DNA from 4 places in the Arthrobacter sp. StoSoilB20 genome. Region 1 is predicted to be linked to each of the others. Evidence: riboswitches for the same ligand, from Rfam matches in the RefSeq annotation. Region 1 holds a riboswitch; each other region holds the start of a gene.
The links. Region 1 has a riboswitch for S-adenosylmethionine ahead of LDN85_RS19235 (DUF1737 domain-containing protein). Riboswitches for the same ligand answer to the same signal wherever they lie in the genome.
Positions count from the first base shown of each region.

Region 2: linked by a shared signal. The riboswitch ahead of LDN85_RS05385 (hypothetical protein) and the one ahead of LDN85_RS19235 (DUF1737 domain-containing protein) in region 1 are both predicted to bind S-adenosylmethionine.
Region 3: linked by a shared signal. The riboswitch ahead of LDN85_RS07455 (homoserine O-acetyltransferase) and the one ahead of LDN85_RS19235 (DUF1737 domain-containing protein) in region 1 are both predicted to bind S-adenosylmethionine.
Region 4: linked by a shared signal. The riboswitch ahead of LDN85_RS13915 (aminotransferase class V-fold PLP-dependent enzyme) and the one ahead of LDN85_RS19235 (DUF1737 domain-containing protein) in region 1 are both predicted to bind S-adenosylmethionine.

Region 1 is NZ_AP024651.1:4,225,257-4,230,180, reverse strand. It holds gene LDN85_RS19250 (glutamate--cysteine ligase) at 18-1,214, shown strand; gene LDN85_RS19245 (O-succinylhomoserine sulfhydrylase) at 1,312-2,520, opposite strand; gene LDN85_RS19240 (rhodanese-like domain-containing protein) at 2,521-2,931, opposite strand; gene LDN85_RS19235 (DUF1737 domain-containing protein) at 2,928-3,194, opposite strand; SAM riboswitch class IV at 3,208-3,320, opposite strand; gene LDN85_RS19230 (NtaA/DmoA family FMN-dependent monooxygenase) at 3,486-4,814, shown strand; gene LDN85_RS19225 (aromatic amino acid ammonia-lyase) at 4,814-4,924, shown strand, end outside.
Region 2 is NZ_AP024651.1:1,147,428-1,152,351, forward strand. It holds gene LDN85_RS05365 (matrixin family metalloprotease) at 1-163, opposite strand, end outside; gene LDN85_RS05370 (matrixin family metalloprotease) at 272-1,162, opposite strand; gene LDN85_RS05375 (VIT1/CCC1 transporter family protein) at 1,247-2,410, opposite strand; gene LDN85_RS05380 (hypothetical protein) at 2,640-2,831, shown strand; gene LDN85_RS05385 (hypothetical protein) at 2,828-3,145, opposite strand; SAM riboswitch class IV at 3,161-3,280, opposite strand; gene LDN85_RS05390 (sodium:solute symporter) at 3,556-4,924, opposite strand, start outside.
Region 3 is NZ_AP024651.1:1,661,140-1,666,063, forward strand. It holds gene LDN85_RS07440 (type II CAAX endopeptidase family protein) at 1-628, shown strand, start outside; gene LDN85_RS07445 (VOC family protein) at 771-1,409, opposite strand; gene LDN85_RS07450 (bifunctional o-acetylhomoserine/o-acetylserine sulfhydrylase) at 1,636-2,952, shown strand; SAM riboswitch class IV at 3,138-3,254, shown strand; gene LDN85_RS07455 (homoserine O-acetyltransferase) at 3,270-4,391, shown strand; gene LDN85_RS07460 (hypothetical protein) at 4,428-4,910, opposite strand.
Region 4 is NZ_AP024651.1:3,069,488-3,074,411, forward strand. It holds gene LDN85_RS13905 (ribosome small subunit-dependent GTPase A) at 1-829, shown strand, start outside; gene hisN (histidinol-phosphatase) at 885-1,697, shown strand; SAM riboswitch class IV at 1,880-1,993, shown strand; gene LDN85_RS13915 (aminotransferase class V-fold PLP-dependent enzyme) at 2,025-3,434, shown strand; gene LDN85_RS13920 (class I SAM-dependent methyltransferase) at 3,639-4,463, shown strand; gene LDN85_RS13925 (metal-dependent transcriptional regulator) at 4,473-4,924, shown strand, end outside.

The sequences.
Region 1 (4,924 bases):
CTGACGCAGAATGGAGCATGCGGACGTTCGGGGTTGAGGAAGAGCTGCTCATCGTCCATCCTGTGACGGGCGAACCCTTGGCCTTGGCCGATGCGCTGCTGGCCACCTACGACCAGCCTGCCACTGCTACCGGGCTCAGTCCCGAGCTCAAGCTCGAGCAGATCGAGACCCAAACCCGGCCCTGCCACAGCTACGCCGAACTCCGGCACCAGATCCGCCGTGGCAGGGTCATGGCCAATGAGGCGGCCCGCCGGCACGGCGCACAGGTTGCTGCGATCGCTACCTCTCCACTGGATTCGAACACCCACACCACCCCGGATCCCCGGTATGCCGCCATGCTGGACCGCTTTGGTATTACCGCCACTGAGCAATTGACGTGCGGATTCCACGTCCATACCTCCGTGGAGTCGCCGGAGGAGGGCGTGGTGATACTGGACCACATCCGCGACAAACTCGCGGTGCTCACGGCGCTCTCCGCCAACTCGCCCTACTGGCGGGGACTCCCCACGGGGTTCGACAGCTACCGCACGCAGGCCTGGAACCGTTGGCCCACCTCAGGACCCTCCGCTCTTTTCGGCTCCCTTACCGCGTATCGACGCCTTGTGAAGCGGCTGCTGGATACGGGCGTGATCCTGGATGAAGGCATGATCTACTTCGATGCCCGCATCTCCCGCAACCATCCCACCGTGGAGGTCCGGGTAGCCGACGTCTGCCTCCGCGCCGAGGACGCGGCCTTGATTGCGGTGCTGGTGCGGGCTTTGGTGGAGACGGCTTCCCTGGAAATGCTCGACGGCGTTGAGCCCACCCCGGTGCCCACGGCACTCCTGCGGATGGCAAGTTGGCAGGCCAGCAATGCCGGGCTGCGCGGAGATCTTCTGGATTTCGGTGATTTCCGGCCACGTCCGGCAGCGGAAGTGGTGTGGGCGTTGGTGGATTATGTGAGCCCGGTCCTGGATGACCAGGGCGAATTGGAACTGGTCAAGGCCGGCATCCAGGAGTTGCTGGATCGGGGCAATGGCGCCCACGAGCAGCGGGAAGCGGCGGTGCGCTTTACCAACAGGAGGCACGGCGGTCAGAGCCAGGCGGGTAGTCCGCCTACCGCGGAAGCCTTGGCCGCCGTCGTCGGGCATGCAGCGAAGGTGACGGTCCGCGGAACCTCTGCCGACGCGCACAAGGAGCCCGCGCCGACGCTGGCCAGGGTCAGGCGGCCCTAGGTCCGCAGGCTTCCCCGGTCTTCCGTGGACTTCGCCACCGTGCCGGCAGCATTGACTGCTCCGGCACGGTGGGAAGGATGCTTCCCCGGCTGCAAGATCAGACCTGCTTGAGGGCCTTCTCCAGGTCCAGGATGAGGTCGTCCACGTCTTCCAGGCCCACCGACAAACGGACCACGCCGTCGCTGAGGCCGATCGCGGCCCGGCCCTCCGGTCCCATGGCCCGGTGGGTGGTGGTGGCCGGGTGGGTGATGAGTGACTTGGAGTCACCGAGGTTGTTGGAAATGTCCACCACGCGCAGCCCATCGAGCAAGGCGAACGCAGCCTCCTTGGCTGAGCGTCCGGCCGAAGGCGACAACTCGAACGTCAGCACCGTACCGCCGGCCTTCATCTGTTTCGCGGCCAGCTCGTACTGCGGGTGGGACTTCAGCAGCGGGTATTTGACCCAGCTGATGGCGGGTTGCTGCTCAAGCCACTCTGCGATCTTCAAAGCCGATGCCGAGCTGTGGTTTACCCGCAGGCCGATGGTCTCCAAACCCTTGGTCAGCACCCAGGCATTGAACGCCGACAGCGACGGGCCGGTGTGCCGCATGAGCTGCTTGACCGGGCCGTCGATGAACTCCTTGGTCCCCAGGATCGCGCCGCCCAGAACACGGCCCTGGCCGTCGATGTGCTTGGTGCCTGAGTACACAATCACGTCCGCGCCCAGCTCACCGCAGCGCTGCAGCAGGGGAGTGGCGAAGACGTTGTCGACGACGACGGTCGCCCCGGCGGCATGCGCCAGTTCGCTGACGGCCGCGATGTCCACGATTTCCTGCATGGGGTTGGACGGTGACTCGAAGAAGACGGCGGTGGTCGGCTCCGAGAGGGCTTCACGCCATTGGTCCAGATCCGGGCCATCCACGAATACCGTCTCCACGCCCCAACGGGGCAGGATCTCATTGAGGATCACAAAGCAGGAACCGAACAAGGACCGGGCGGCCACCACGCGGTCGCCGGCAGCCAGCAAGGCACCCAGGGCGGTGAACACCGCGGACATGCCGGACGCCGTCGCAAAGCATGCCTCGGTTCCTTCGAGCAGCCGCAGCCGCTCCTGGAAGGTGGCCACGGACGGGTTGCCGTAGCGGGAGTAAACGAAGCGTTCGTCCTCGCCGGTGAAGGCACGTTCGGCCGCAGCGGCTGACTCATAAACAAAGCCGGAGTTCAGGAAAACCGGCTCGGACGTTTCCTGGAAATTGGTGCGGTCAAGACCACCGCGAACGGCCTGGGTGTCAGGGCTCCAGCCGGCGGCGTCGGGATTGAATGTCACTTACTCGGTCCCCAGGTTCGTCGGCAGGCCGCGGTTTTTCCAGCCGTTTACGGTGCGCTCGCCGTAGCGGTCCGGTTCGCCTTCAAAGCCTTCAAGGACGTTGTAGGCAGTGAAGCCGGCTTGCGTCGCGGCGATCGCGGCGGAGATGGAGCGCTGGCCGGAGCGGCAGATGAAGACGAGCTCCACGGCTTCGTCCTCGGGTGCCTGCTGCTGCAGGTCCTCGATGAAGCGGGAGTTGGGGATGCCGCCGGCGAGGTTCCACTGGATGAAGAGGGGATCGTTCTCCGTGGCTTTGGTGTCCGGGATGCCGATGTGGGCCCATTCGCCCTCGGTGCGGACATCCACCAGGATCGCGCCTTGTTCAAGCTTGGCCCACGCGTCCTGTGGGGTCAGGTCACCTGCGTAGCTCATGCGTGGCCCTCGAATGCTTCTTCGTCGTCGTAGTTCTCAAGCTGGTCCACTGCGTTGGCTACGGCCGCGTCAGCGTTGGCGATCGCGGCGGGAAGGACAATTGCTTGGGCAACAATGACGGTGGTGCCGTTGAACGTTGCTGCCGGGCTGCCATGGAGCACATAGCCCTCGGCGAGTGCGCTATGGATACGCTCACAAAATTCACGGTTGTCCGGGCCTGTAATCAGGCGGTAGGACAGTTTTTCTTCAGTGGGTTCAGGCATTGCTGGTGCTCCTCAGTCACGCTTGCAGTTCGAATTTGTCGATACGCCGAGTAGTCACCTGAGGCACCCCGCCGGAGAGAGGGTTGCCGACCAGCAAGTCAGGGCTTTGCGCTGGTACTCATTACTCAAGAAAAACGTAACATCGACCGGCCTTGGGCCGCACTTGCGTGCTGTTCTCCGGTCGTCATGTTGCGTAATCGGAGGCCGCCCGGGACCTCACCAAATGTGACGTCCCGGGAGCATAATTGACCCAGTACGACCCCCTGTAACTTCGCATGAAATCAGGTCGCGGTGAACGGACAGAGCAGTTCTACACTCAAGCCCATGCTGCACTTTGGATGGTTTGTAGGCCACGGATTCGGTGTCCAAGGGTGGGGGACGCCGGGCTACGGCCTGGGCTACGACTGGAAGAAACCCGCCCTGTACCAAGAGGCCGTCCGGGCGTTCGAACAATCCGGTTTGGACCTCTTCATCATTGAGGATTCCCTCACCGTGCCGGACACGTACGGCGGATCGGCGGAGGTCTCCCTGGCTCATGCCTCCTTCGCGCCCAAGCATGATCCCCTGGCGCTGGTCCCGTATCTTCTGTCCGCCACCGAGCACCTGGGGATCGTCCCGACGGTCAGCGCGTCCTTTTATCCGCCCTTCACAGCTGCCCGGCTCCTGGCCACGCTGCAACACTTCTCGGAAGGGCAGCTGGGCTGGAACGTGGTGACGTCCGGCAGCGACCTCGCCGCGCAGAACTACGGGCTGGACCAGCAGATAGAACACGACCTCCGGTATGAAAAGGCGGAGGAATTCGTCGACGTCGTCAGGCGGCTCTGGCGGAGTTGGGAACCTGGCGCTGTGGTTGAGGATGTGGAGGCCGGCGTGTTCGCGGACCACAGCAAAGTGCATCCGATCAACCACCACGGCGACTTCTTCAAGGTACGCGGTCCCCTGAATACGGCGCCTTTGCCTGAAGAACCCGTGTTGGTGCAGGCCGGGGCGTCACCGCGGGGGAAAGCGTTCGCAGGTGGCCATGCCGACGTAGCCATTGCCTTGGCCCGCGGCGTTGACGGTATGAAGGCCTACCGCGACTCCATCCGTGCCGAGGCCGCCAAGGCAGGCAGGAATCCCGACGACGTCAAGGTACTTTTCGTCCTTAAGCCCACAGTGGTTGGCTCAACTGCCGAAGCTGAGGACTTGCGGGCCCAGCGCCGCGAACTCACCCAGCGGGACATCGACAGCCAGCTCAACTCCATTTCGTATCTTTCGGTGATCGACTTCAAACAATTCGACCTCGATGCTCCACTGCCGGAACTGAGTACCAACAGCAACCAGGGGACCTTGGAACACTTCGCCAAGGCGGCGCCTCCCGGTTCCACGTTGCGTGAGATCCTGCAGGCCAGGAGCGGCGGGGCAGGGGATTCGATCATCGGCACGGTGGGCCAGATTGCCGACTACCTTGAGTCCACCGGCTCCGAGGTGGGCGGCGACGGGTTCCTCTTTTCCGGTTTCGTGGATCCGGTGACGGTCCATGGCGTGCTGGATAAACTCACTCCCGAACTGCGGCGTCGTGGCCTGTTGAGGAAGAGTTACGGCAATGGTGGGTTCCGGCAGAACCTCCTGGACTTTTGATGGCCTCTGTTGAGCCCCGCACCCTTCATCTGGGGATGACGCCGATTTCCGCGCGGAGTGTTGCCCTGACGGCCGCTGAGTCCTCGTTCCACGTGAAACTCAACCAAGAT
Region 2 (4,924 bases), 1.7 Mb from region 1:
ACAGGATGGCCGCGATGCTGCTGTGCTTGATGGGAGGTGTCGGCGTGGGCTCCGGCGCGTAGTGATGGAGGCTGTCCAGGGGATCATTTGGGGGATCATTTGAGGGATCATGGGGGCGGCGGGGATCGGGGTCCTGCCACTGGGGCGGCCCGTAAGGTTCCATGGAACCCCCTGACGTCGAGGCTGCGACGGGAGGTGGGGCGCCGCCGTCGGCCGTAATCGCCAGCATAGGGCCGGACGGGCCGGGAGTCCATGGCCAGGGAACGGGCTCTCAGATGTCCTTGCGGCAGGGGGCTGAGGCAAGGAGGTGCAGGCCCGTCAGGTCGCCCGCGGCAAGACCGTCAGGGGCGCCGATCTCGGGATACATCAATTGGACCGGGTCATCAACGTGGTCCAAACCCATGACGTGCCCCAATTCGTGCTGCATGACCGCCAGAACGTAGTCTGCTCCTTCAGGGCTGGCGAGGAGTTCGGAGACCTGGGGTGTGTCCAGCTCCAGGCTGCCCGTGATGTAGCTTTTGGGTCCTTTGTTGAGCGAATACATGGTGCTGCCGCCGGTACCAATGACTTTGTCCGCCAACGCCGGTGCCGCTTCAGGGGTGGTCCACGAAATCAGCAGGGGAGCCCAACGATCGCCGTATTTGGCCGGTTGATAGGGCTCCCGGCGGTCCACCGGCAACTCGTCGGTGGTGCCGTCGTTGATGAACCGGATCCCGGAAGCGGCGGAGACGTTGGCGATCGCCGTCTCCAGCAGGGCATCGGAGCCCTCCGGCGCGGAGGCATTGTTCACCACGTAGTGCAACGGCCGGCAGGGCGAGTACCCCACCGGAGTGCCGTCGTCGTTGGTGGCCAGGAACTTATATGAACTGTTGATGGTGGCGGGCGGCGCCGGCGGGGCCAGCGGGGCGTCCGCCTCCTCCAGCCCGGGAGGCGGGGCGTCTTCCGCGCGTGCGGGCGCGGCCTGCTTTTGCGCGCCCGGCGCTGCTCCAGGGACGCTCAGACCCGGGAAAAGGGCCGTGATCCGTGGGTCGCCATGCAGATAGCCGCTGACCAGCACTGCCACTACAGCGGCAACTGCGGCCATGAGCACACCCCGCAGAATGCGCCACACTGTACCGGCACGCCGGTGTCTGGGCGCACGCGTTTCCCGCTCTGAGTCCACGGTTCTCCATTCCTCACGCCCTGGTCACGCGGGGCAGCGCGGAGGACGAACCAACATTACGGGCTGCGGGGGGAGCCGTCCAAACTAGACGATGGTGGCGCCGAACACCAGGCCCAGCCCGTAGGTGGCGGCAGCTGCTCCCAACCCGATCGCGAGCTGGCGCAGGCCGCGGCTCAGCGGCGAGGTTCCGGACAGCAAGCCCACGACGGCGCCGGTCGCCAGAAGCGCGACGCCCACCAAAGCGCCGGCCACTACCAAGGCGGCGAAGCCGGTCATCCCAAAAATGAAAGGCAGGATGGGAACGATGGCGCCGGAGGCGAAGAAGCAGAAACTGGACATTGCCGCGCCCCACGCCGAGCCAACGGATTCGTGCTCATCGGTGGCAGGCTTCTCAGGCTGCAAGGAAAGGCTGGGATCGCAATCGCAGCTGAACAAGCCCATGCGCTCCGCGGCCCGGTGCTCTGCGGCCTCACGCGTCATTCCGCGGGCTAGGTAGACCAAGACCAACTCGTTGTGCTCGATGTCCAGGGACGGTGCGGCCGTGAGGGTGGCTTGCGTTGGCAACGTAGCGTTGAGCAGTTCGCGCTGGGAGCGGACCGAGACGTATTCCCCGGCGCCCATGGACAACGCGCCAGCCAATAAGCCTGCCACGCCGCTCATCAGCACCACGGGACTGGGCACACCTGTGGCGGCCATGCCCATGACCAGCGAAAGGTTGCTCACCAAACCGTCGTTGGCGCCGAAGACCGCGGCCCGGAAAGTTCCGGAGAGCCTGTTCCGTCCCCGCGTTGCCAGGCCACGGACAACTTCCTCGTGGATCTGCTCGTCAGCCACCATGGCAGGAGTTGCTGCGGGTTCGGTGCCGTAAGGGGAGCGGCCCTCTGCGCGCTGGGCCAGGGCGAGTACGAAGACTGATCCGAAGTTGCGGGCCAGGAAGCCCAGGAACTGGCTCCGGGCAGATGCTGCCTTGGGCATTCCGGCGTGCTCGCCCAGGAGCTTGAGCCAGTGGGCCTCGTGGCGGCCTTCGGCCTCGGCCAGAGCCAGCAGGATTTGGCGCTCTTCTCCATCGCGTCGCTGGGCCAGTTCGCGGTAGACGGCGGCTTCGGCCCGCTCGTCGGCCAGGTACTGCCGCCAGCGGCGGATGTCCGAGGACGTGGGATGCTGCGAGGCGTTGCCGGGGTCTGCTGTTTCGGGGGCGGGGTCCGGAGCGGGGCTCGACGAACCGTGGGATTCCTGGTGCTTTTGCACTTTTTCTCCTGTGCTGGGTGGGGTAGTTGCGGCCCCATTGCACGCCCCACTGTACCGCGTATTTGCGCGGTTTTTTGGCCGGTATTCCTCAATCGGAATGTTCGGCGCACCGTAATTTTGGGCCCTTGACCCTCGCCTGCGCCGGTGCTCAGATGGAAGGACAGGGGCGGGGCCCACCCCGCACACGGTCACCAGGGCTTTGAGCGGCCCGCGAGACGGAGGTTGCACCATGGACACCACCGAATCACACGCCAACCACCCGGAACGGACCACCATTGAGTCCGACCCGGCCTACGATTACGCCGAAGACCAGCCAGTGGACGAACCCTGGGTAGAGGAAGTAGACGCCCCGGAGGACGACGAACGCGTGGTTCCCCTGGACGAGTCTGAAGAATTCCGCGAGGAAGACGAAGAGATCTAGGACGGGTCCTGGTCGGTGAGGGTGTAGTGCTGCTGCGCACCCGCCCGTTGGCCGACGGCGGCAACAGTCACCGTGAGGGTCCTGGTCGGCCCGCACCAGCGGGTGGGCCTGACGGCCCGGGCCAACGCCCCCGCGATCAGGTGCGGTTGGGGATGGCGGAACTTTGCCGTTCCAGCTTTTGCCACGATCGTCACCGTGCCGAGGAAGAGATCGACGGCGGGAATCACCGCGACCGTCGAGGCAACGGGGGCCGTGGGCTTGGAAATTGCCGGGTCTGATGAGTCGGCCGGGGTGGTAGTGCCTTGGTACGGCAAGGGACTTCTCCTTGGGGAGTGCTCTTGCCCGCTCGGTTGTCTCTGGTCCGGGACGGGCCGCTTCCTCATCCGAACCACCCGTGAACATGGGGTTGGTGTGTGGCCAGTCGGAGCTTGGCACCACATCTCTTGAAGCTGGGACAACCTTACCGCACACCACCCACCCCCTCCCTCCCTCCCGTTGTGAGGCCTGCTCTGCGGGCTTTGGCGAGGTTTTGGGGAGCAAAGCGGGCCACGCAACGCCCTCTTCCCTCCCGTTGTGAGGCCTGCTCTGCGGGCTTTGGCGAGGTTTTAGGGAGCAAAGCGGGCCACGCAACGCCCTCTTCCCCGGGGAAAAAACAGCGGCGGCGCTTCCCCGAAAAGGGGAGGCGCCGCCGTCGAACTTTGTTGTTGGGGTATTGCGTGGGGTCCTACTTGTGGCTGCTGACCGGGTGGGCCTCAGGGGGAAGTTCCTCAGAGACGGCCCCGGCAACGCGCTTGTCCCAGGCCTCGCGGACTGCAGGGTCGGTGGGCGGGGTGAGCAGCGAAATCACCACGTAGGCGATGAAGGAGGCGGCGAGACCGTAGTAGATCGGCTCGTTGGCGTAGACGCCGTCCGCACTCGGAATGATACCGGCGGCGAAGAGGATCAGCAGGGCAAGCGTCAGCACCGAGCCCACTGCCATGGACCACGCGGCGGCGATGCCCGTACCGCGCTTCCACACCAGGCCGCCGAGGATTGCCACCAGGAGGCCGCCGACCAGGATGTCGTAAGCGATGGTGAGGGCAACCACCACGTCCTGTGCGGCCATGGAGATCAGTACGGCCACAACACCGAGTCCAAGGACCCAGTAGCGGTTGGCCTTGACATCGTGCTCGGGGTTCTCGCTGTCATCGGTGTTGATGGTCTTGCCGAACCAGCTGGCCACGAACGGAACTACGTCGGCGCGGGCAACCGTTGCCGCTGCAATCAACGCTCCGGAAGCGGTGGACATCATGGCGGCAACAGCTGCTGCCATCACCAGGCCGCCGATACCGACGGGCAGGATGTGCGTTGCAACCTCTGCGTAGACAACGTCCTTGCCGAGGTTTGCGACGTCGATATCCGGGAGCGCTACACGGGCAGCCAGACCGATCAGTGCACCCGCGATGCCGTAGAGGATGCAGTAAACACCGGCGGTGGCGCCGCCCCAGCGTGCAACGGTGGGGGTCTTGGCAGTGAACACACGCTGCCAGATGTCCTGGCCGATCAGCAGGCCCAGGGTGTAGACCACAAAGTACGTGATGATGGTCTGGGTGCCGATGCCGTCGATCTGGAAGAAGCTGTCCTCAAGCCGTGAACGGATGCCATCCATGCCACCGGCTGCGTTCATGACGAACGGGAGCATGAGGAAGAAGATGCCTACGGTCTTGATGATGAACTGCACCTGGTCGGCCAGGGTAATGGACCACATGCCGCCGATGGTGGAGTAGACCAGGACGATCGCGCCGCCGACTGCGATCGCCAGCCAGCGTTCCCAATCGAAGAGGACCACGAAGATGGTGGCGTAGGCACCGGTGGAGGTTGCGCAGAGCATGAGTGTGTAGGCCAGCATGACGATGCCGGAGGTCTGTGTTGCCCTGCTGCCGTAGCGCAGGCTCAGCATCTGGGAGACCGTGTAGATCTTCAGGCGCTGGATGGTGCCGGCGAACAGCAGGCTGAGCAGCAGGACGCCCGAGCCAATGGCTACGACCAGCCACATGCCGGAGATGCCGAACTTGTAGCCGAGGCCTACGCCGCCCACGGTGGATGCGCCACCG
Region 3 (4,924 bases), 2.2 Mb from region 1:
CAGGTCCCAAAACACCCGCGAGTACTTTGACCTCACCTACCAGTTACTGGATATCATCTTCGCCCTCGTGCCGGTGGCCCTGGTGTTCTACTTCCTGTCCACCCACAGCCAGGGGAACCGCGACGGCGGCGCCGGCGGGGCTTTCGCCCGGCTGGGCTTCAACTTCGCCCGGCCCGGAAAGGACCTGCTGCACGGCGTGGGACTTGCTGCGCTGATCGGCATTCCCTCCCTGGGCCTCTATGCTGCCGGCCGGGCCCTGGGCATTACCACTGCGATCGTCCCCAGCGGCTTGGACGCCTACTGGTGGACCGTGCCCGTACTCATCCTCTCGGCCGTGCGGCACGGGATCGTCGAAGAAGTGATCGTGGTGGGGTACCTCATGGACCGCTTCGGCAAGTTTGGCTGGAGCGCGCCGGTGGCCATTGTGGTCAGCGCCGTCCTGCGGGGAAGCTACCACCTGTACCAGGGCTTTGGACCCTTTATCGGCAATGTGGTGATGGGCCTGGTGTTCGCCTGGATCTACACCAGGACCAAGCGGGTGATGCCCTTGGTGATCGCCCATGCCCTGCTGGACATTGTGGCCTTTGTCGGCTTCAGTTTGTTCGGCAAGGCGATCGGGCTGGGGTAGGCAGGGCAAGTTAAAAGTATCCGGCCGCCATCGGTGGGTGACGTCATTGGCACCCGCTGATGGCGGCCGAAGTTTGTTCCAGGCCGACGTTTGTTCCGGGCAGGATCGACCGGCGGCGGGACTGGCCCGGGGGAGGGGGCTGTCAGATGGTGACGGCTCCTGAGGCGGTTTCGAAAGTTACGGACATGATTCCCGGAGTGCCATGCGGTGCCATCCATTGGACAGCAACGTCTTCAAGCGGCTTCTCCACCGCTTCTCCGAGCCATTCCGTGACGCGTTCCGCCGAGCCTGCAATGGTGAGGCTGGACATCTTGACGTCGCTCTCGTAGATCCTGGACGGGTGCAGTGAGGGGTCGCCCTCCCACTTGAGCAAGTACGGGACCTGGGGATCTGCGATCAAGCCCAGGATGCCGATCTGCTGCCACACCAGTTCCCGGCCGTCAGGGAACTTGCGGTTACCCGGAACGGCTGAGCGGCCAAGGCGGTCCTCGAAGGGTGCCAGGTCGTCAACGGCGACGCACCAGCCCATCCAGCCGCCACCGGCGGCCGAGCGGGCACGAACTGCCTGGCCAAAAGGTGCTTTGTCGGAAGCGGGGTGGTCCAGGACCTCCACCACTTCCAGGTACTTGTTATCCGCAAGGGGAATGATCATGTTCCGGGTACCGAAGCGCGGGTGCACTCCGCCCCGGACAGCGTCCACTCCCAGTGCCGCGGAAATTCGTTCGGTAGTGGCCAAAAGGCCATCTCGTTCACAGGCGTAAGAGACGTGATCCATGCGCATGGCTTCATCTTGGCACTTTGTGATCGGGGTCTCAGCTAAGTCAAGCCTAACTAAGGTGGGATGTGTATAAGTGCTACCGGACGGCGTCATGGAGAGACGCTGAAAGACCGAAAGATTCCACCGGCGTCACAAAGCTGTCTTAGGCTCCGGACACTTCCTAGACTGGGGCCCAGCTCACATGCAGCACGTTTCCACAGAACCCATGCGCCACGAACAGGAGAACTCCATGTCCCAAGGATGGTCTTTCGAAACCCGCCAGATCCACGCAGGCCAGGAGCCCGACTCCGCAACGGGAGCAAGGGCGCTGCCGATCTACCAGACCACGTCCTTCGTGTTCCCCAGCGCCGAAAGCGCAGCCAGCCGCTTTGCCCTGGCTGAGCTCGCACCCATCTACACCAGGATCGGCAACCCCACCCAGGATGCGGTGGAACAGAGGATCGCAAGCCTCGAAGGCGGTTTGGGTGCGCTCCTGCTGAGCTCGGGCCAGGCTGCGGAGACCTTCGCCATCCTCAACATCGCCGAGGCCGGAGACCACATCGTTGCAAGCCCCAGCTTGTACGGCGGCACCTACAACCTGCTGGCCCACACCCTGAAGAAGTTCGGCATCTCGGTGACGTTCGTACAGGACCCGGACAACCTGGACCAGTGGCGCGATGCCGTGCAGCCGAACACCAAGCTCTTCTTTGGCGAGGTGGTGTCGAATCCGCGCCAGGACGTCCTGGACATCGAGGGAGTTGCCCGGACTGCCCACGAAGCCGGCGTGCCGCTGATCGTAGACAACACGCTGTCCACGCCCTACCTCATCCGTCCCATTGAGTGGGGCGCCGACATCGTGGTCCACTCCGCCACCAAGTATCTCGGCGGCCACGGTTCTGCCATTGCCGGCGTGATTGTCGATTCCGGCAACTTCGATTTCGGTAAGGACCCGGAGCGCTACCCGGGCTTCAACACCCCGGACCCCAGCTACAACGGCCTGGTCTACGCGAGGGACCTGGGCAAGGACGGAGCATTGGGCGCCAACCTCTCCTACGTCCTGAAGGCCCGCGTCCAGTTGCTCCGCGATCTCGGCTCAGCTGTTTCACCGTTCAATGCCTTCCTGATTGCCCAGGGCCTTGAGACGCTGAGCCTGCGGGTGGAGCGCCATGTAGCCAACGCCAGCAAGGTGGCCGAGTGGCTGGAAGCCCACGACGACGTCGAATCGGTCGCCTATGCGGGCCTGCCGTCCAGCCCGTGGTATGACCGCGGCCGCAAATACGGTCCCCGGGGTACCGGGGCCATTGTGGCGTTCAACATCAAGGGCGGCGTTGAAGCCGGCAAGCGATTCGTGGACGGTCTGGAACTGCACTCGCATGTTGCCAACATCGGCGATGTCCGATCCCTGGTCATCCACCCGGCCTCCACCACGCACAGCCAGTTGACCGTGGAGCAGCAGGTCGCCGCGGGCGTGAACCCTGGGTTGGTGCGTTTGTCGGTGGGCATCGAGCACGTGGATGACATCATCGCAGACCTCGAAGCTGGATTCCGGGCCGCCAAGGGAGCCTGAACCCTCCGCTGAAAGCTGTCGGGCGGCTGTAGCCGCCTCAACCAAGGGGATGCCGTCCGGGCCGTCGATTATTCGCCGGACGGCATCCCACGGCGGCGATTGGTGAACGAAGCTGCCCAAAACCGTCACACTGTTGTCACATTCTTCGCCAGAACCGCCCTGTATTTCCTAGACTCTTCGTATTAGGTCATGAGTGCCAGCACACAGCCCCGGCTTGCTGGCCGGCAACCCTCCTCCGCGGTGGGGTGCCCCGGGTGAAGACCTGGCCTGTTCGCACGCAAGGCGACGGGCAAGCGCGAGGTTAAGGTGTCAAAGGAATGACCATTACTGCTACAGCCCTTCCAAAATCCGGAGAAGAAGACGGAACCGTCAAGTACGCCGGCATCGGGCCGTTGGAACTTGAAGCCGGCGGGTTCCTTCCCGACGTCGTCCTGGCTTACGAGACCTGGGGCCAGTTGAATGCAGATTCCTCCAACGCCGTCCTGATCCAGCATGCCCTCACGGGCAGCACCCACGTGGCACGGGGAGCCACGGACGAGGAAGGCTGGTGGGAGCAATTGGTAGGCCCCGGAGCCACCATCGATACCAACAGGTTCTTCGTGGTCTCCATCAACATCGTGGGCGGCTGCTATGGAAGCACGGGACCGTCGTCGGAGGCACCCGATGGCCGCCCCTGGGGCTCCCGGTTTCCGTTGGTCACCTTGCGCGACAGCACTGTGGCAGAAGGGCGCCTCGCCGATGCCTTGGGAATCGACTCCTGGCACGCCGTCCTGGGTGGATCCATGGGCGGTGCCCGCGCCCTGGAATGGGCTGTGACCTACCCGGAACGCGTCAAACGCTGCGCCGTGATTTCCGTAGGCGCCTACAGCACGGCCGAGCAGATCGCCTTCGCGCAGGCCCAAACACTGGCCATCCGCCAGGACCCGAACTTCAACAACGGCGACTACTACGCAGGCAGGGCACCTGAACACGGGCTGGCCTTGGCCCGGCGGATCGCCCACATCACGTACCGCTCGGCGCTGGAACTGGATTTCCGCTTCGGCCGGGAAGCCCAGCACCAGGAGACACCCCTGGCCGCCGCGGTGCTCGGTGAGCGTGGCAGGTATCAGGTGGAAAGCTACTTGGACCACCAGGGGACAAAGCTCGTCCACCGCTTTGATGCCAACAGCTACATCGCCATCACAGAAGCCCTGATGTCCCACGACGTCGCACGCGGCCGGGGATCCCTGGAGTCAGCTTTGTCGCGGACCACGGCGGAGTTTTTCGTGGCAGCGGTGGATAGCGACAGGCTGTATTTTCCCGCTCAATCCCGGGAGTTGGCAGCCGCGCTCCCTGGTGTGGTTCCGGTCCATGTTATTGAGGCACCGATCGGCCACGACGGTTTCCTCACGGAGATTGGGCAGCTCGCTCCGCAGCTTCGGGAAGCCTTCTTCGCCTGAGCTGCCGGCTGCCGCGGGCTGGGTCGGCCGTAAGCCTCAGCCGTTCATGATCTCGCCGCGCTGCTTCATGTAGTCCTCCATGGCGATCTCTCCGTTGCTGAACTTCGCGTCCAGCTCAGCCAGCTTGCGGGCACGGTAGCCTTGCGGCTCCGGGCTGCCGGCGGCAGGGTACGGCGTGGGGGATGAAGTGCCCGACGGCGACCCGGACTGCGGTGACGTCTCCGCCGGGCGGATGACGGTCGGCTCGGACGACTGGCCGGGGTAGTTCTGCTGCGGGTAACTTTCCGGTGGGTACGACTGGCCGGGGTAGTTCTGCTGCGGGTAACTTTCCGGTGGGTACGGCTGGCCGGGGTAGTTCTGCTGCGGTGGGTAGCCCGGACCGGGCAGGTTCTGCGGTGGGTAGCCGGGGTCGCGGAACGTTCCTTGCTGGATCCGGCGGGCTCGGGAGCGGTTGTACATGCGGATCCCGAGCGGAATCAGCCACGAGCAGACGATGATCCAGAAGATCAGATTGTTCACAGTGCAGGCCTCCT
Region 4 (4,924 bases), 1.2 Mb from region 1:
GCTGGTCAGGGTGGAAGAACGGCGGACCCTCCTGCGCCGCAGTGCCGACGATACCGACCCGATCGAACGGGTAGTGGTGGCCAATGCCGATCAGTTGGTCATTGTGGTGGCGGCCGCCAACCCCGAACCGCGCACCGGGTTCATTGATCGCGCCCTGGTGGCAGCCTATGACGCCGGCATTGAGCCGTTGCTTCTTATCACCAAGGCGGATGTCAAGGATCCAGCGGAACTGCTCGCCAACTACCTCAGCCTGGACTTCCCGGTGATCATCAGCCGCACCGCCGACTCCGAAGCAGGCGGCATCGACGCCCGATCCGACGACGGCCTCTCAGCCCGCCTGGACAGGGATGCCGTAGCCCAGCTGCGCTCCCACCTCGGCGGAAAAGTCACCGTGATGCTCGGCCATTCAGGCGTCGGCAAGTCCACCATGGTCAATGCCCTGACGGGGGCAGAGCGGGCAACCGGCGGCGTTAATGCCGTCACAGGCCGTGGCCGGCATACTTCCTCCTCCGCGTTGGCCCTGAAACTTTCCGACGCCCCGGCCGGCAGTTGGATCATCGACACTCCCGGCATCAGGTCCTTCGGCCTTGCCCACGTGGATCCGGACCGGATTCTGCATTCCTTCCCGGATCTCGAGCCTGGAACCGAGGCTTGCGAACGGGGCTGCAAGCACGATGCCACCGCCATCAACTGTGGACTGGATTCATGGGTGAACGAGGGCCATGCCGGACCGTCGGGTGTGGCGCGGTTGGCTTCGCTGCGCCGGCTGCTGGGTGCGGACCCACGGTTGGAAGCAAAAGAGACCAAGGAACTGGGCACCGTCAACTGATCGTTTGGGGCTTCACCTCCCCCCTGCAACGAGTGTTTCAGGATAGTTTGGTGGCATGACCCATCCCGTTTCCACCTACAACGATGACCTGCGCCTTGCCCACGTCCTCGCTGATTCCGTCGACGCCCAAACCATGGATCGCTTCAAGGCTTTGGACCTCAAGATCGAAACCAAGCCCGACCTCACCCCTGTCACTGACGCTGACAAAGCGGCCGAGGAAGCCATCCGGGGTCAACTCTCGCGTTCGCGTCCCCGCGATGCAGTCCTGGGTGAGGAATTTGGCAGCAGCGGACATGGCTCGCGCCGTTGGATCATTGATCCCATCGATGGCACCAAGAACTTTGTCCGGGGTGTACCGGTGTGGGCTACGTTGATCGCGTTGGTTGATGAGGGAGAACCGGTAGTGGGTGTTGTCAGCGCCCCCGCCTTGGGCAAGCGCTGGTGGGCCGCCAAGGACATGGGTGCCTACATGGGCCGGTCCCTGGCTGCGGCCACGCGGTTGAAGGTCTCCAACGTCACCCAGCTCTCCGATGCCTCGTTGTCGTACTCGAGCCTGTCCGGTTGGAAGGAACGCGGCAACCTGGACGAGTTCCTTGGACTGACGGAGGACGTCTGGCGAACCCGCGCCTACGGTGACTTTTGGTCCTACTGCCTCGTCGCCGAGGGTGCCGTGGACATCGCCTGCGAGCCCGAACTGAACCTCTACGACATGGCAGCCCTCGTCCCGATCGTGACTGAGGCCGGTGGCCGCTTTACCTCCCTTGAAGGCGAGGACGGCCCTTTCGGCGGCAACGCACTGGCGACCAATTCAATCCTGCACTCAGAGGTACTCAAGCGTCTCAACCCAGGTTTGGACGATCTCCTCTAGTTCCAGTCCGCTGGCAACATTTAGGTCCTTTCAGCGAATATTCGACGGCGGATGCCCCCTTTGGTGGGCGTCTGCCGTTTTTTCTTCGCCAAAGTTCCGTTTTACAAGCCTGACGTAACAAAGTGCTTAACATTGCGCAGCGACTTTGGAGGGCCGCTGGAGGTGCCCTAACCTTTTTTACAGGTCACGAGTGCCAGCGCTAAACCCCGGTTTGCTGGCCGGCAACCCTCCATTCGCGGTGGGGTGCCCCGGGTGACGACCCGGCCGGTCCGGAACGGATGCGGCAAGCGCGGATCCCCTATGGGGGTCCCTCTTGAATGAGGTCCCATGAGTACTGTCACGTTCGATGCCAACGCCATTCCTTCCTTTGTCGAAGAAGCCCCGTCACCGGCAGCTGCTGCAATCCGCCCGCTCGCCGCGGTCACAGGCGCCGAGCTGCAGGCCCCGCTGATCCAAGGCGGCCACGTTCGTTACGCCAACCTGGACTATGGAGCATCGGCTCCGGCACTGACCATCGTCTCGGCATATCTCAACGAGGTCCTGCCTTACTACGCCAGCGTGCACCGCGGCGCTGGGTATGCTTCACAGATCAGTACCTCGGTCTATGAGAACTCGCGCAACATCGTGCGCGACTTCGTGGGTGGGCGCCCGGACGATTCCGTCATTTTTACGCGGAACACCACCGATTCCCTGAACCTTTTGGCCGGCTGCCTTCCGCAGACCGATGGCACGTTCTCCGGCGAAGTCCTCTACCTGGACATCGAGCACCACGCCAACCTGCTCCCCTGGCAAGGCGTACCGCACCGCAGCGTGGTAGCGGCCTCCACGCTGGCCGCGACGCTGGACAAGCTCCGCGCCGAGTTGGCGCAGGGCGGGGTCAGCCTCCTCGCAGTCACCGGCGCCTCGAACGTCACCGGCGAGATCCTCCCGATAGCCGAACTCGCGTCCTTGGCACATGAGTACGGCGCCAGGATCGTGGTTGACGCAGCCCAGCTGGCACCCCACCGCAGGATCAACATCACCGAAGCCGACGTCGACTACATCGTTTTCTCGGGCCACAAGCTGTACGCGCCCTTCGGTGCCGGTGTAGTGGTGGGCCGTCCGGACTGGCTCGACGCCGGCACCCCGCACCTGGCCGGTGGAGGCGCCGTCCGTGAAGCCCGCCTGGACTCCGTCAGTTGGGCCACCGGACCCGCCCGTCACGAGGGCGGCTCCCCCAACGTGCTCGGCGCCGCAACCCTTGCACGGGCGACGCAGGTCCTCGCCGGACTGGACCAGGAGGCCTGGCACTCCCACGAGGCCGCCATCCGCTCCTACCTGGTGGACGGTCTTGAGGCCATTGAGGGAGTGACGGTACACCGGATCTTCTCCGACTCCGTGGACACCATTGGCGTCGTCAACTTCTCCGTGGAAGGATTCGACGCCGGTTTGGTCGCCGCCTACCTGGCTGCCGAGCACGGCGTTGGCCTCCGGGACGGCCGCTTCTGCGCCCACCCGTTGCTCAAGCGCCTGGGCCTTCCCTCGGGATCCCTACGTGCAAGCTTTGGCGTTGGCTCCCGTTTGGAGGACGCCACAAGGCTGCTGGCGGGCATCGAGAACCTCAAGGGCAACGGACTTGGCTGGGACTACGTGGTGGACGAAGGCCGCTGGGTACCTGCCAATGACCACCGCACCTACCCCGAGTGGGCTCCCAATACTCCCGGCACAGCTGGTGCCGCTCCCTGCACTGTGGACTAAAGCGCCCCCGCCCGACTAAGACATCACCGTCGACTACAGCGCCACCGCGGACCAAGACATCACCGCCGACTAAGACATCACCGTGGGGCAAGCCGCTCCATTGGGACCGGTGGGCTTCCCGGACGCGGGGCATCAGGTCGTGTCCGCTGCGGTAAATTCGTAGGGTACCTTTTTGGCGAGCCTGTGAAGGAGTCTTTGGTGGCGATACGTTCTACGGCTGCCTCGAACGGGCGGCCCGCCATTCCCGCACCGGCCGGACCACGTGGACCCAAGCTTCATGCCCACCGCCGCCATGAATTCGGCCAAAGCTTCCAGGATGGCGGAGAGCACTACGATCGCGTACGGCCCGGGTATCCCCTGGACTCCGTCGAGTGGCTGGTTCCCGAAGGAGCCGGGACAGCCGCAGACATCGGAGCGGGGACGGGCAAGTTCACGGCACTGCTCGTGGAGCGCGGACTGGACGTTGCCGCCGTCGATCCTTCCACCGACATGCTGGACCAGCTGCGGAAGTCCCACCCCAACGTCGTCGCGTTGGAGGGAACTGCCGAGTCAACCGGACTGGCGGACTCAGCATTCGACGTCGTCAGTGTCGCCCAGGCCTGGCACTGGTGCGAACCGCTCGCAGCGAGTACGGAAATTGCCCGGATCCTGAGGCCGCATGGCACCTTGGGCCTGATCTGGAACCAGTTGGATACCGAGGTCGCCTGGGTTCATCGGCTCTCGCGCATCATGCATGCAGGGGATGTCCACAAGCCCGGCTTCCGGCCAGTCGTCGGCCCGGAGTTCACCGGCTTGGAAAGTCACTTCACCCGGTGGGAGGACGCCTTGACGCCGAACGACATCATGGAGTTGACCAAATCCCGGAGCTATTACCTCCGGGCCAACGATGCCACCAGGGCCAAAGTGATGGGGAACCTGGAATGGTACCTCTACGAGCACCTCGGATTCGTGGCCGAAGAGACCATCAAGGTGCCGTACGTGACCCAGACGTGGCGTGCATCCAGGAACTCCGGACCCCTTCCACGGTAGGCTTGGGATGTGAAGACCAGTACGCCCTCCTCCTCGATCGAGGACTACGTCAAGGTCATCTACTCCTATACGGAGTGGCAAGACAAGCCGATTACCTCCTCCCAGCTTGCCCAGCGCCTTGGTGTGGCCAATTCTTCCGTGTCCGAAATGGTCCGGAAGCTCAAGGACCAGGGCTTGGTGGACCACCAACCGTACAGTGCCATCCGCCTGACCCCTGCCGGCATGCGGCTTGCACTGGCCATGGTGCGCCGCCACCGCCTCATCGAGACCTACCTGGTGGAAGAACTCGGGTACAGCTGGGACGAGGTCCATGACGAAGCCGAGATGCTGGAGCATGCGGTTTCGGATACCTTCATTGAGCGCATGTCCGCCAAACTGGGCCATCCCGTCCGGGATCCGCACGGAGATCCCATCCCGTCGGCAGACGGTTCGGTTGATCTTCCACACGCTTACCGCATGAT